DNA from 2 places in the Streptomyces sp. NPDC005017 genome. Region 2 is predicted to be linked to the other one. Evidence: riboswitches for the same ligand, from Rfam matches in the RefSeq annotation. Region 2 holds a riboswitch; the other holds the start of a gene.
What was found. Region 2 has a riboswitch for thiamine pyrophosphate ahead of ACFYR0_RS30690 (thiamine ABC transporter substrate binding subunit). Riboswitches for the same ligand answer to the same signal wherever they lie in the genome.
Positions count from the first base shown of each region.

Region 1: it holds a riboswitch for thiamine pyrophosphate, as region 2 does, so the genes downstream of both, thiC (phosphomethylpyrimidine synthase ThiC) here and ACFYR0_RS30690 (thiamine ABC transporter substrate binding subunit) in region 2, are expected to answer to the same signal.

Region 1 is NZ_JBIALD010000005.1:152,237-158,124, forward strand. Features, by position in the region: gene ACFYR0_RS09960 (metallophosphoesterase) at 1-211, shown strand, start outside; gene ACFYR0_RS09965 (hypothetical protein) at 404-1,267, shown strand; gene thiC (phosphomethylpyrimidine synthase ThiC) at 1,364-3,166, opposite strand; TPP riboswitch at 3,159-3,336, opposite strand; gene ACFYR0_RS09975 (YibE/F family protein) at 3,408-5,000, shown strand; gene ACFYR0_RS09980 (SsgA family sporulation/cell division regulator) at 5,085-5,522, opposite strand; gene ACFYR0_RS09985 (IclR family transcriptional regulator) at 5,621-5,888, opposite strand, start outside.
Region 2 is NZ_JBIALD010000026.1:82,143-88,030, forward strand. Features, by position in the region: gene frr (ribosome recycling factor) at 1-97, shown strand, start outside; gene ACFYR0_RS30675 (phosphatidate cytidylyltransferase) at 97-1,257, shown strand; gene ACFYR0_RS30680 (SRPBCC family protein) at 1,427-1,873, shown strand; gene rlmN (23S rRNA (adenine(2503)-C(2))-methyltransferase RlmN) at 2,044-3,150, shown strand; TPP riboswitch at 3,185-3,292, shown strand; gene ACFYR0_RS30690 (thiamine ABC transporter substrate binding subunit) at 3,372-4,454, shown strand; gene ACFYR0_RS30695 (ABC transporter permease) at 4,430-5,888, shown strand, end outside.

The DNA.
Region 1 (5,888 bases), on a different contig from region 2:
GCTCGACGTCTACGGCGGCACACGCGTCGTCCACGGTCACAGCCCCATCCCCTACCTCCTGGGCGAGGTCGGCTCGGAGGAGGGCGAGGACAGCGGCGGCCCGACCGTGGAGGGCCCGCACGTCTACGCGGGCGGTCTCGCCATCGCCATGGACGGCGGAGTGACCATGGCCGGGAAGCTGCTGGTGCAGCAACTTCCCCTGGATAAGTAAGCGTTCACCGGGCAGGCGCCCCAGAAGCGCGCTCGGGGAACGGCCGCGTCGGCCAGGACCCAATTTCTGCAAACCCCCTGTCACCGGCCACCGTCGCCGCTCTACCATCGGCTTATCCGTAGCAGGCTCCCCTCCGTTTCTGCCCGACGGCTCGTCAGCGTGCGAGCCCCAAGCCCTACGGAGCATCGGGGGATGCACATGAACAGCGTTCCGCAGCACCTGCTGAGCGAGGACCGCCAAGAGTACGAGCGGATCCTCGATGAGGCGCTGCGCTCCGCCCCACACCGTCCCGAACTGGCCGCTGTCGGTCAGCGGCTCAACCCCGAGCAACTGCGCACGATGGCCCTCAACGCCACCGCGCTCATCACGGCCGCCGCGGCGACCGAGTACCAGCACTATGTGAAGGTCCGCGAGGAACTGCGCCGCCCACCGTCCACCACGTCCTCCGTGCGTGAGTCCGGCTCCGCCGATCAGGGCGCGGGCACGGTGGGCCTCGCCCCCTCCATGGGCGAGGTCGCCGAGACCGCCGGCGCGGGAGCCGTCGCCGTCGTCGCGGTCCTGGCACCGGTCCTCGCCGGAACGGCCGCCGTGATCTTCCTGCTCGTCGGCTACCTCCTGAAGATGCTCGATCCGGACCGGGCGTTCGCCGAGACCATGCTCACGACCGGCTGGGTGTTCGGTGCCGTCACCGCCGTGGCGATCCTCGTCGCCGGCGCCGGCCTGCTGCTCACCGCTCTGCGCAACAGTCCCTCACTGGAGACCGGCCCCTACGGCGAGCCCGACGGAGAGGTGGAACGGGCCAGGCAGGCCTGGCGCGAGGCTCTCCTGGAGCGCGGCATCCTGCCGTTCCTCCAGGACGCGCTCAGCACCGCGCGCCCGGTACGCCTGCCCCGCACCACCTCGTCGGCACCCACGAGCCGTATGCCGCACCTCGGTTACGGCCGGCCGGGCTTCACCAGCCCCGGTGAAGGCTCCACCACGGGCACCCGTCCGAGCTACACCAGCCCGGACTTCACGAGCCCCGACTTCGGCGGCCCCGAGCACCAACCGGACTGACCCGGCTTGCGCCCCCGCCCAGGGGGCCCAAGCCGAACCCGGCCGACGGCCCGCCCGGTCGACGGCCCACCCAGCCCGTCCGTGATCAGCCGTCGATCAGTCCGCGATCGGCAGGTACACCCGGTTGCCCGCCGCCGCGAACTCCTTCGACTTCTGCGCCATGCCCTCCTCGATCTCCCCCTTGCTCCCGCCGTGCTCACGGCGGATGTCCTGGGAGATCTTCATCGAACAGAACTTCGGCCCGCACATGGAGCAGAAGTGGGCCGTCTTGGCAGGCTCGGCCGGGAGGGTCTCGTCGTGGAACTCCCGGGCCGTGTCCGGGTCGAGGGCCAGGTTGAACTGGTCCTCCCAGCGGAACTCGAAGCGGGCGTCGGAGAGGGCGTCGTCCCACTCCTGGGCGCCGGGGTGCCCCTTGGCGAGGTCGGCGGCATGGGCCGCGATCTTGTAGGTGATGACGCCGGTCTTGACGTCGTCACGGTTGGGCAGGCCCAGGTGCTCCTTGGGCGTGACGTAGCAGAGCATGGCCGTGCCCCACCAGGCGATCATCGCGGCGCCGATGCCGGAGGTGATGTGGTCGTAGGCCGGAGCGATGTCCGTGGTCAGCGGGCCGAGCGTATAGAACGGAGCCTCATCACAGATCTCCTGCTGAAGGTCGATGTTCTCCTTGATCTTGTGCATCGGGACGTGACCGGGGCCCTCGATCATCGTCTGCACATTGAAACGCTTGGCGATCCGGTTGAGTTCCCCGAGCGTCCGCAACTCCGCGAACTGCGCCTCGTCGTTGGCGTCCGCGATCGAGCCGGGCCGCAGGCCGTCGCCGAGCGAGTACGTGATGTCGTAGGCCGCGAGGATCTCGCAGAGCTCCTCGAAGTTCTCGTACAGGAAGCTCTCCCTGTGGTGCGCCAGGCACCACGCCGCCATGATGGAGCCGCCGCGCGAGACGATGCCCGTCTTGCGGTTGGCGGTCAGCGGCACGTACGGCAGGCGGACGCCCGCGTGGACGGTCATGTAGTCCACGCCCTGCTCGGCCTGCTCGATGACCGTGTCCTTGTAGATCTCCCAGGACAGTTCCTCGGCCCTGCCGTCGACCTTCTCCAGCGCCTGGTAGAGCGGCACCGTGCCGATGGGGACGGGGGAGTTGCGCAGCACCCACTCGCGGGTGGTGTGGATGTTGCGGCCGGTGGACAGGTCCATGACCGTGTCGGCGCCCCAGCGGGTCGCCCAGGTCATCTTCTCCACCTCCTCCTCGATGGAGGAGGTCACCGCGGAGTTGCCGATGTTGGCGTTGACCTTCACCAGGAACCGCTTGCCGATGATCATCGGCTCGATCTCCGGGTGGTTGATGTTGGCCGGCAGCACGGCCCGGCCTGCCGCGATCTCCTCGCGCACCACCTCAGGAGAAACGTTCTCCCTGATGGCCACGTACTCCATCTCCGGCGTGATCTCGCCCCGTCGGGCGTACGCGAGCTGGGTGACGGCCTGGCCGTCCCGTCCGCGGCGCGGCAGCCGGGGGCGGCCCGGGAAGACCGCGTCGAGGTTGCGCAGCCCGCCTCGCGGCGAGGTGTGCCGCAGCCCGTCGTCTTCGGGACGGACCGGGCGGCCCGCGTACTCCTCGGTGTCGCCGCGCGCGATGATCCAGTTCTCCCGCAGCGGCTGAAGGCCCCTGCGGACGTCCGTATCCACGGATGGATCGGTGTACGGGCCGGAGGTGTCGTAGAGCGTGACCGCCCGGCCGTTGGTGAGATGCACCTGACGGACCGGCACCCGCATGTCGGGGCGCGAGCCCTCGACATACGCCTTGTGCCAGCCGATGGACTTCCCGGCCTCGCCGCTGTCGTCGCCCTCGGATACGGCGGAGATCTGCGCGGAGGCAGGCGTGCGTACGTCCTTGCTGGTCATGAGACCTACTCCCTACGCCGGCATTACCCGGTAACAGGTTCGGCGGTCGACGCAGCGGTCACCGTCTGCCGGTGTTTCGTGTGGAACGACACATGTTCCACGTGAAACATCGCGTAGACGGAGGTCAGCGTCCTCTCAGCCCGGTGCTCCGAGCTCCCGCGTGTACAAAGGTGTCCCCACGCTAGCGTCACTTCGGGCGCGGTGAACAGGGGGCCCCCGCCGTTCTTGCGATGATCGGGCGGTGACCACACCGCAGCAGCCTCCGTTTCCGCCGCCCGAGCCCCGCCGCCACAGGCCCGTTGGCGACCCAGGCCCTGGTTCCGGTAGAGGGCAGGGGACGGGTCCAAGGAGTGAACACGGCGACTCTCATGGGCAGATGGACGCCCATGGGCGCGGGGACCCGCACGGACACGGGAACTCCCCTGCGGGCGGGAGCTCCCGCGGGGGCGGGCACGAGCCGTCACAGGGCGGCGGACACGGCTCTTCGCACGGTGGCGGGCACGGGGGCGGCCATGGGTCCTCGCACGGCCACAGTCACAGCCATGGGCCGGCCGCTCCCGTCTCCCGGCATCTGCGGAAGGTGATCGCCGCGATCCTGGTCCCGTTCGCCGCCGCGGTCGTGGTGGGCCTGGTCGTGCTGTGGCCCGGCGGTGCGCCCGCGCACGAACGCACCGGCGTCGGCTTCGACCGGCAGACGGAACAGGCGACGGTCACCAAGGTCGAGCCGGTCGACTGCAGGACAGCCGGTGTCTCCGGCGTCCCGCCGACAGGCGACACCTCCACCGCCGAGGGCTCCTCGGCGGTGCAGCAGGCGAACGGCGACTGCAAGAAGGCGACGATCCGGGTCGACACCGGCGAGAACACCGGGCGCACGTTCACCGAGATCGTCCAGCCCGACCAGTCGCGCCAACTGCACGAGGGCCAGGAGGTCGTGGTCGCCTACGAGCCCTCCGCGCCGGAGGACCTTCAGTACTCGGTCGCCGATGTGAACCGGCGGCTGCCCCTCACCGTGCTCGCCGGCATCTTCGCGATCGCGGTCGTGCTCGTGGGCCGGATGCGCGGTGTGATGGCGCTGGTGGCGCTGGCCCTGAGCTTCATGGTGCTCAACTTCTTCATCCTGCCCGCGATCCTCCAGGGGTCGAACCCACTGGTCGTGGCGGTCGTCGGAGCGAGCGCCATCATGCTGATCGCGCTGTATCTCTGCCACGGCCTGTCCGCGCGGACCTCGGTGGCCGTCCTCGGCACGCTGATCTCGCTGCTGCTGATCGGTGTGCTCGGGTCGTGGTTCATCGACTGGGCCGCGCTGACCGGCAACACGGACGACAACACCGGTCTGATCCACGGGCTGTATCCGTCGATCGACATGAGCGGTCTGCTGCTCGCGGGCATCATCATCGGCTCGCTCGGTGTGCTGGACGATGTGACGGTCACGCAGACCTCGGCGGTCTGGGAACTGCACGAGGCCAACCCGACGATGGGCTGGCGCGGCCTGTACCGCGCGGGCATCCGGATCGGCCGTGACCACATCGCGTCCGTGGTGAACACCCTCGTCCTCGCCTACGCGGGCGCGGCGCTGCCGCTGCTCCTGCTGTTCTCCATCGCGCAGAGCAGCGTGGGCGCGGTCGCCAACAGCGAGCTGGTGGCGGAGGAGATCGTGCGCACACTGGTCGGCTCGATCGGTCTGGTGGCCTCCGTTCCGGTCACGACCGGTCTGGCCGCGCTGATGGTGGCCGCCGACCGCCCCGCTCCGTCCCCCACCGGCGTCGGCGAGCCGACGACGGGACCCTCACCCGTCGCTGCACGGTCCGGCCGGGGACGGCGCCGCAAGCGGTAGGCACCACTCCGCCCGTCGGGCGGACCGACTCCGGAAAACAGCGCCCCAGGTGAAGCGTTACGGCACCTCAGCGGCCGTGACGCTTCACCCCGCGCTCTGCTCCTCGGCCAGGATGCGGTCCAACGCCTCGTCGAGGTGGGCGTCGAAGTCGGCGAGCGAGGTCTCCTGGCCGAGCGGCACCAGCTTGTCCGTGCGGTCGAGGAAGGCGACCAGCGGCGCCGTCGAGGAGCGGAACAGCGCCTGGTCACTGCCCACCTGAAGCCGGATCACCACCTCGCCCAGCGACTCCGGCTCGACGGGCGCGACCCTGACGTCCCCCTCGCCGCTCGGCCGACCCACGCCGTCGATGAGCAGCTCCCGCCCGAACACCCAGGTCACCGGGGCGTCACCGGGCAGATGGAAGGTCAGTCGCACGGCATACGGATCACAGCTCTCGTAGCGCAGCTCCACCGGGATCCTGAACGAGAGCTCCTCGGAGACGAGAAAGCTCATCATGACCTCTGCCTGCACCGACTCGCGCATCGCCTACCCCGTCATTTGCCGTCGACTGGCCGGGAATGATCCCTTGATCCTGGTGGCATCTTGCTCAACGTGCACACCAGATCACAAGCAGTGAGTTTTCAGATACTGATAGAGATCGCCAGCGACCCCAGAAGGCGCCCGATCTCGCTCTGCAGTTGTCGCGCCGCGGGGATCAGCCGTCCGGCCTGCTGGGCGGGAAGCGAGAGGGCCATCGTGGCGGCCGTACTGCCCATCGTGATCGGAATCGCCGCGCAGACCGTGCCCAGCGCGTACTCCTGACGCTCGATCACCGGGTCCATCCGGCCCATCCGGTCCAGCCTGCGCAGCAGACCGCCCTGGTCACGGATGGTGTAGGGAGTGATGGAC
Region 2 (5,888 bases):
TCGTGCGGAGAAGGAGCTCGACGACACCACCGCGAAGTACGTCGCCCAGGTGGACGAGCTCCTGAAGCACAAGGAAGCGGAGCTGCTCGAGGTCTGATGAACGACTCTTCCTGGGGAGCGCCGCCACAAGCCGGGTACTGGGGGCCGTCCGACCAGGGGCCTGGCCAGGGGTATGTCCAAGGGGCTGCCCCGGCGGGTCCCGCGTACGATGCGCCTCAGGCGCAGCAGACTCGCCCCATGCCCATCGTTCCCGACGTACCCGTGTTCGGCGGAGACCAGGATGACGACCGGGGGGCCGCTCGGCCGAGTGGCCCCTTGTTCCGCGACGAAACGCCGCACGCGCGGCCGTACGACATGCCGCAGGCGCAGCCCTCCCGGGCGGTGCCGCAGAATCCGGAGCCCATGCCCGACGCCCCGCAGCCGGCGCCCGCACCGCAGAAGAAGAGCGCGGGCCGGGATCTGGGTGCCGCGATAGGGGTCGGCGTCGGTCTCGGCGCGGTGATCGTGGCGTCGCTGTTCGTCGTCAAGGCCGTGTTCGTCGGTGTCGTCGCGGTCGCCGTCGTCGTCGGTCTGTGGGAGCTGACCAGCAGGCTGGAGGAGCGCAAGGGCATCAAGGCGCCCCTCGTGCCGCTGGCGCTGGGCGGTGCGGCGATGGTCGTCGCCGGATACGCCCGGGGCGTCGAGGGCGCCTGGGTGGCGATGGCGCTCACCGCGCTGGCCGTCCTGGTCTGGCGTATGTCCGAGCCGCCCGAGGGCTATCTGAAGGACGTCACGGCGGGTGTCTTCGCCGCGTTCTACGTGCCGTTCCTGGCCACCTTCGTCGCGTTGATGCTCACCGCGGACGACGGGGCCTGGCGGGTGCTGACGTTCCTGCTGCTGACCGTGGTCAGCGACACCGGCGCGTACGCGGTCGGCTGGCGCTTCGGCAAGCACAAGCTCGCCCCGCGCATCAGCCCCGGCAAGACCCGTGAGGGACTGCTCGGCGCGGTCTCGTTCGCCATGGTCGCCGGGGCGCTGTGCATGGAGTTCCTGGTCGACGGCGGCAGCTGGTGGCAGGGTCTGCTGCTCGGCCTCGCGGTCGCGGCCAGCGCCACGCTGGGCGACCTCGGCGAGTCCATGATCAAGCGGGACCTGGGCATCAAGGACATGGGCACCCTGCTGCCGGGCCACGGCGGCATCATGGACCGGCTGGACTCGCTCCTGCCGACTGCCCCGGTCGTCTGGCTGCTGCTGGTGCTGTTCGTCGGCTCCGGCTGATCGTTCCTTCGGCCGTACGTCGGTATGGTCGAACATCCACGCGATGTCGAGCCCTCGCCCCTCCCGGGCGGGGGCTCGACCGCGTTCCCGGGGCGTTGGCCGCCCACTGTGCCGGGTGGGACGATTTCGGTGTACGTCCGCACAGGAGGTCACCTCACAGGGGGTCGCCATGACCGCCATCCGAGAATCCATCGACGTCGACCGCACGCCCGAAGACGTCTTCGCGTATGTCACCAACCCCTCCCACCTGCCCGAGTGGCAGTTGAGCGCCGTCACGGCGGAGCAGCTGGACGAAGGGCCGATGCACCCTGGCTCCCGGGTCAAGGTCACCCGTCGCCTCGGCAGCCGCGAGGTCCCGATGACCGTGGAGTTCGACACGCTCGACCCGCCGTACAGCTGGGACCTGCACGGAGTCGAGGGCCCTGTCAGGCCGCGCACCCACGGCTCGATCGAACCCCTCGACGACGGACGCCGTTCCCGGGTCACCATCGAGATCGACTTCGAGGGCCACGGACTGGGCAAGGTGCTGCTGCCCCTCGTCGTGCGCCCCCAGGTCCGCAAGGAGCTGCCGAAGGACGAGCTGCTGCTCAAGCAGCGGCTGGAGCAGCACACGTAGCCCGCGAGCCCGCACAGCCGACGCGGCTCGCACAGTCCACGCAACCCGCGTGGCCCTTTCGGGCCCGCAGGTCGACGCCCCGGCCGGAATGTCCGGCCGGGCCCCGGGATGCACCGGCGAGGCACTCGCATCGCAGGCCACCCGTAACGATCTGCGACACTGGAAGGGTTATGCCGAAGCCCGGAGAACTCACCTTTGTCGCGCCGCGCGGAGCCAAGAAGCCGCCGCGGCATCTCGCCGATCTCTCGCCCGCCGAACGCAAGGAGGCGGTGGCCGAGGTCGGGGAGAAGCCGTTTCGTGCCAAGCAGCTCTCGCAGCACTACTTCGCGCGGTACGCCCATGACCCGCAGGAGTGGACCGACATCCCCGCCGGTTCGCGCGACAGGCTGCGGGAGGCGCTGTTCCCCGAGCTGATGACCGTCGTGCGGCATCTGTCGACGGACGCGGGGACCACCCGCAAGACGCTGTGGCGGCTGTTCGACGGCACGCTCGTCGAGTCCGTGCTGATGCGCTACCCGGACCGGGTGACCATGTGCATCAGCTCGCAGGCGGGGTGCGGGATGAACTGCCCGTTCTGCGCCACCGGGCAGGCCGGACTGGACCGGAACCTCTCCACCGCGGAGATCGTCCACCAGATCGTGGACGGGATGCGCGCCCTGCGGGACGGCGACGTCCCCGGCGGGCCCGCGCGGCTGTCCAACATCGTCTTCATGGGGATGGGCGAGCCCCTCGCCAACTACAAGCGCGTCGTCGGGGCGATCCGTGCCCTGACCGACCCGGCTCCCGACGGGCTCGGGCTCTCGCAGCGCGGTATCACCGTGTCGACCGTCGGGCTCGTGCCCGCGATCCACCGGTTCGCCGACGAGGGCTTCAAGTGCCGGCTCGCGATCTCCCTGCACGCCCCCGACGACGAGCTGCGCGACACCCTCGTCCCCGTGAACACGCGGTGGAAGGTGCGCGAGGTGCTCGACGCCGGGTTCGAGTACACGGAGCGGTCCGGCCGCCGGCTGTCCATCGAGTACGCCCTGATCCGGGACATCAACGACCAGGCCTGGCGTGGTGACCGTCTCGGCCGGCTGCTCAAGGGCAAGCCCGTGCATGTCAACCTCATCCCGCTGAACCCGACGCCGGGCTCGAAGTGGACCGCCTCGCGTCCCGAGGACGAGAAGGCGTTCGTGGAGGCCATCGCCGCGCACGGGGTGCCGGTCACCGTCCGGGACACCCGGGGACAGGAGATCGACGGGGCCTGTGGCCAGCTGGCGGCCACTGAGCGATAATCTGGCAGCGTCCGCCCAGGACAGTCACATCTTCATATTCCGACAGGGGAGCGCCACAGCGCTGAGAGTGCGGCAACCGGGCCGCAGACCCTCTGAACCTTGCCCAGGTCATTCTGGGTAGGAAGTTCGGTCATCACTCAAGCTGTTGCGCCCTGCCCGGACGCCCTCAGGGGCCCCGGGCGGGGCCGCGTCTCTTCCTGGTCCATCCCAGGAGGAATCCAGTGCACACCAAGACGTTCGTCGCCGCGGCCGTCGGCCTCGGCCTGGTCACGCTCTCCGCGTGCGGGTCGTCCGACTCCGGCTCCGGCTCCGACGGCCAGGACTCCAAGACGGTCACCCTGGTCAGCCACAGCTCGTGGGCCGTCTCCAAGGACGTCCTCGCCGCCTTCGAGAAGGACTCCGGCTACAAGGTCAGGGTCCTGGAGGACGGCGACGCGGGCCAGGCCGTCAACAAGGCCATCCTGACCAAGGACAACCCGCAGGGCGACGTGTTCTTCGGCGTCGACAACACGCTGCTGTCGCGCGCGCTCGACAACGGCCTCTTCGAGTCCTACGAGGCCCAGGGCCTGGACCGGGTCGGCGCGGACTACCAGCTCGACAAGGACGAGCACCGGGTCACGCCCGTCGACTACGGCGACATCTGCGTCAACTACGACAAGCAGTACTTCGCCGACCACAAGCTGGCCCCGCCGGCCACGCTGGACGACCTGGTCAAGCCGGCGTACAAGAACCTCCTCGTCACCGAGAACGCCTCCACCTCCTCGCCCGGCCTCGGCTTCCTGCTCGGCACGGCCGCGCGCTACGGGGACGACGGCTGGCAGGACTACTGGACGAAGCTGAAGGCCAACGGCGTCAAGGTCGTCGACGGCTGGGAGCAGGCGTACAACGAGGAGTTCTCCGGCTCGGCCGGCGGCAGGGCCGCGAAGGCGGAGCGGCCGCTCGTCGTCTCCTACGCCTCCTCGCCGCCCGCCGAGGTGATCTACGCCGACCCGAAGCCGAAGGCCGCGCCCACCGGTGTCGCCGAGGGCACCTGCTTCCGGCAGATCGAGTTCGCGGGCCTGCTGAGCAACGCGAAGAACGCCGAGGGCGGCAAGAAGCTGATCGACTTCCTGGTTTCGGAGAAGTTCCAGTCGGACATGCCGCTGAACATGTTCGTCTACCCGGTGACCGAGGGCGCGCAGGTGCCCGCCGAGTTCACCGCGTACGGCCCCGCCGCGAAGGACCCCGAGACCATGGACCCGGCGAAGATCGCCGAGAACCGTGACGACTGGGTCAGGGCATGGACCTCGCTCGTAGTGAAGTAGCCCGCGTGAGGAGCGCGGCGCGGCTGGGGCTCATGGCCCTGCCCGTCGCGTTCTTCGGGCTGTTCTTCGCCTACCCCGTCGTCGCGATCGTCCAGCGCGGACTGCGGGTCGACGGGGCCTGGCAGTTCGGGCGGATCGGCGAGGTGCTCGCCGATCCCGGCATCCGGCAGGTGCTGTGGTTCACCGCCTGGCAGGCGCTCGCCTCGACCGCGCTCACCCTGCTGATCGCGCTGCCCGGCGCCTATGTCTTCGCCCGCTTCGAGTTTCCCGGCAAACAGGTGCTGCGGGCGGTGGTGACCGTGCCCTTCGTGCTGCCGACCGTGGTCGTCGGCACCGCCTTCCTCGCCGTCCTCGGCCGGGGCGGCCTGCTGGACGAGCTGTGGGGCGTACGGCTGGACACCACCGTGTGGGCGATCCTGCTCGCCCATGTCTTCTTCAACTACGCGGTCGTCGTGCGTACCGTCGGCGGGCTCTGGGGTCAGCTCGACCCGCGGCAGGAGGAGGCCGCGCGGATGCTGGGCGCGTCCCGCCTCACCGCGTGGCGCACGGTCACCCTGCCCGCCCTCGGGCCCGCCGTCGCCGCCGCGGCCCTGATGGTCTTCCTGTTCACCTTCACCTCCTTCGGTGTGGTGCAGATCCTCGGCGGGCCGACCTTCTCCACGCTGGAGGTCGAGGTCTACCGGCAGACCACCGAGATCTTCGATCTGACCACGGCCGCCGTGCTGACCCTGGTGCAGTTCGCCGCGGTGGCCGCCATCCTCGCCGTGCACGCGTGGACGGTACGGCGGCGCGAGAGCGCCCTGCGGCTGGTGGACGCGGCCGGGACCGCGCGACGGCCGCGCGGGGCGGGGCAGTGGACCCTGCTCGCGGGGGTGCTCGTCTCGATCGTGCTGCTGCTGGTGCTGCCGCTGGGGGTGCTGGTGCAGCGGTCCCTCAAGGCCCCGGACTTCGGCTACTACCGGGAGCTGACCTCCTCCGACGGCGGTGTCTTCCTCGTGCCGCCGATCGACGCGATCGGCAACTCCCTCTCCTACGCCGCCGTCGCCACCCTCGTCGCCGTCCTGATCGGCGGTCTCGCCGCGGCCGCGCTCACCCGGCGCGACGCCGGGCGGCTTGTGCGCGGTTTCGACGCGCTGCTGATGCTGCCCCTCGGGGTGTCCGCGGTGACGGTCGGCTTCGGCTTTCTGATCGCCCTCGACGAGCCGCCGCTGGACCTGCGGTCCTCGTGGCTGCTGGTGCCGCTGGCGCAGGCGCTGGTCGGGGTGCCGTTCGTGGTGCGGACCATGCTGCCGGTGCTGCGGGCGGTGGACGCCCGGCTGCGGGACGCCGCGACCGTGCTCGGGGCGTCGCCGTGGCGGGTGTGGCGGGAGGTGGACCTGCCGCTGGTGCGGCGGGCGCTGCTGGTCGCCGCGGGGTTCGCCTTCGCCGTCTCGC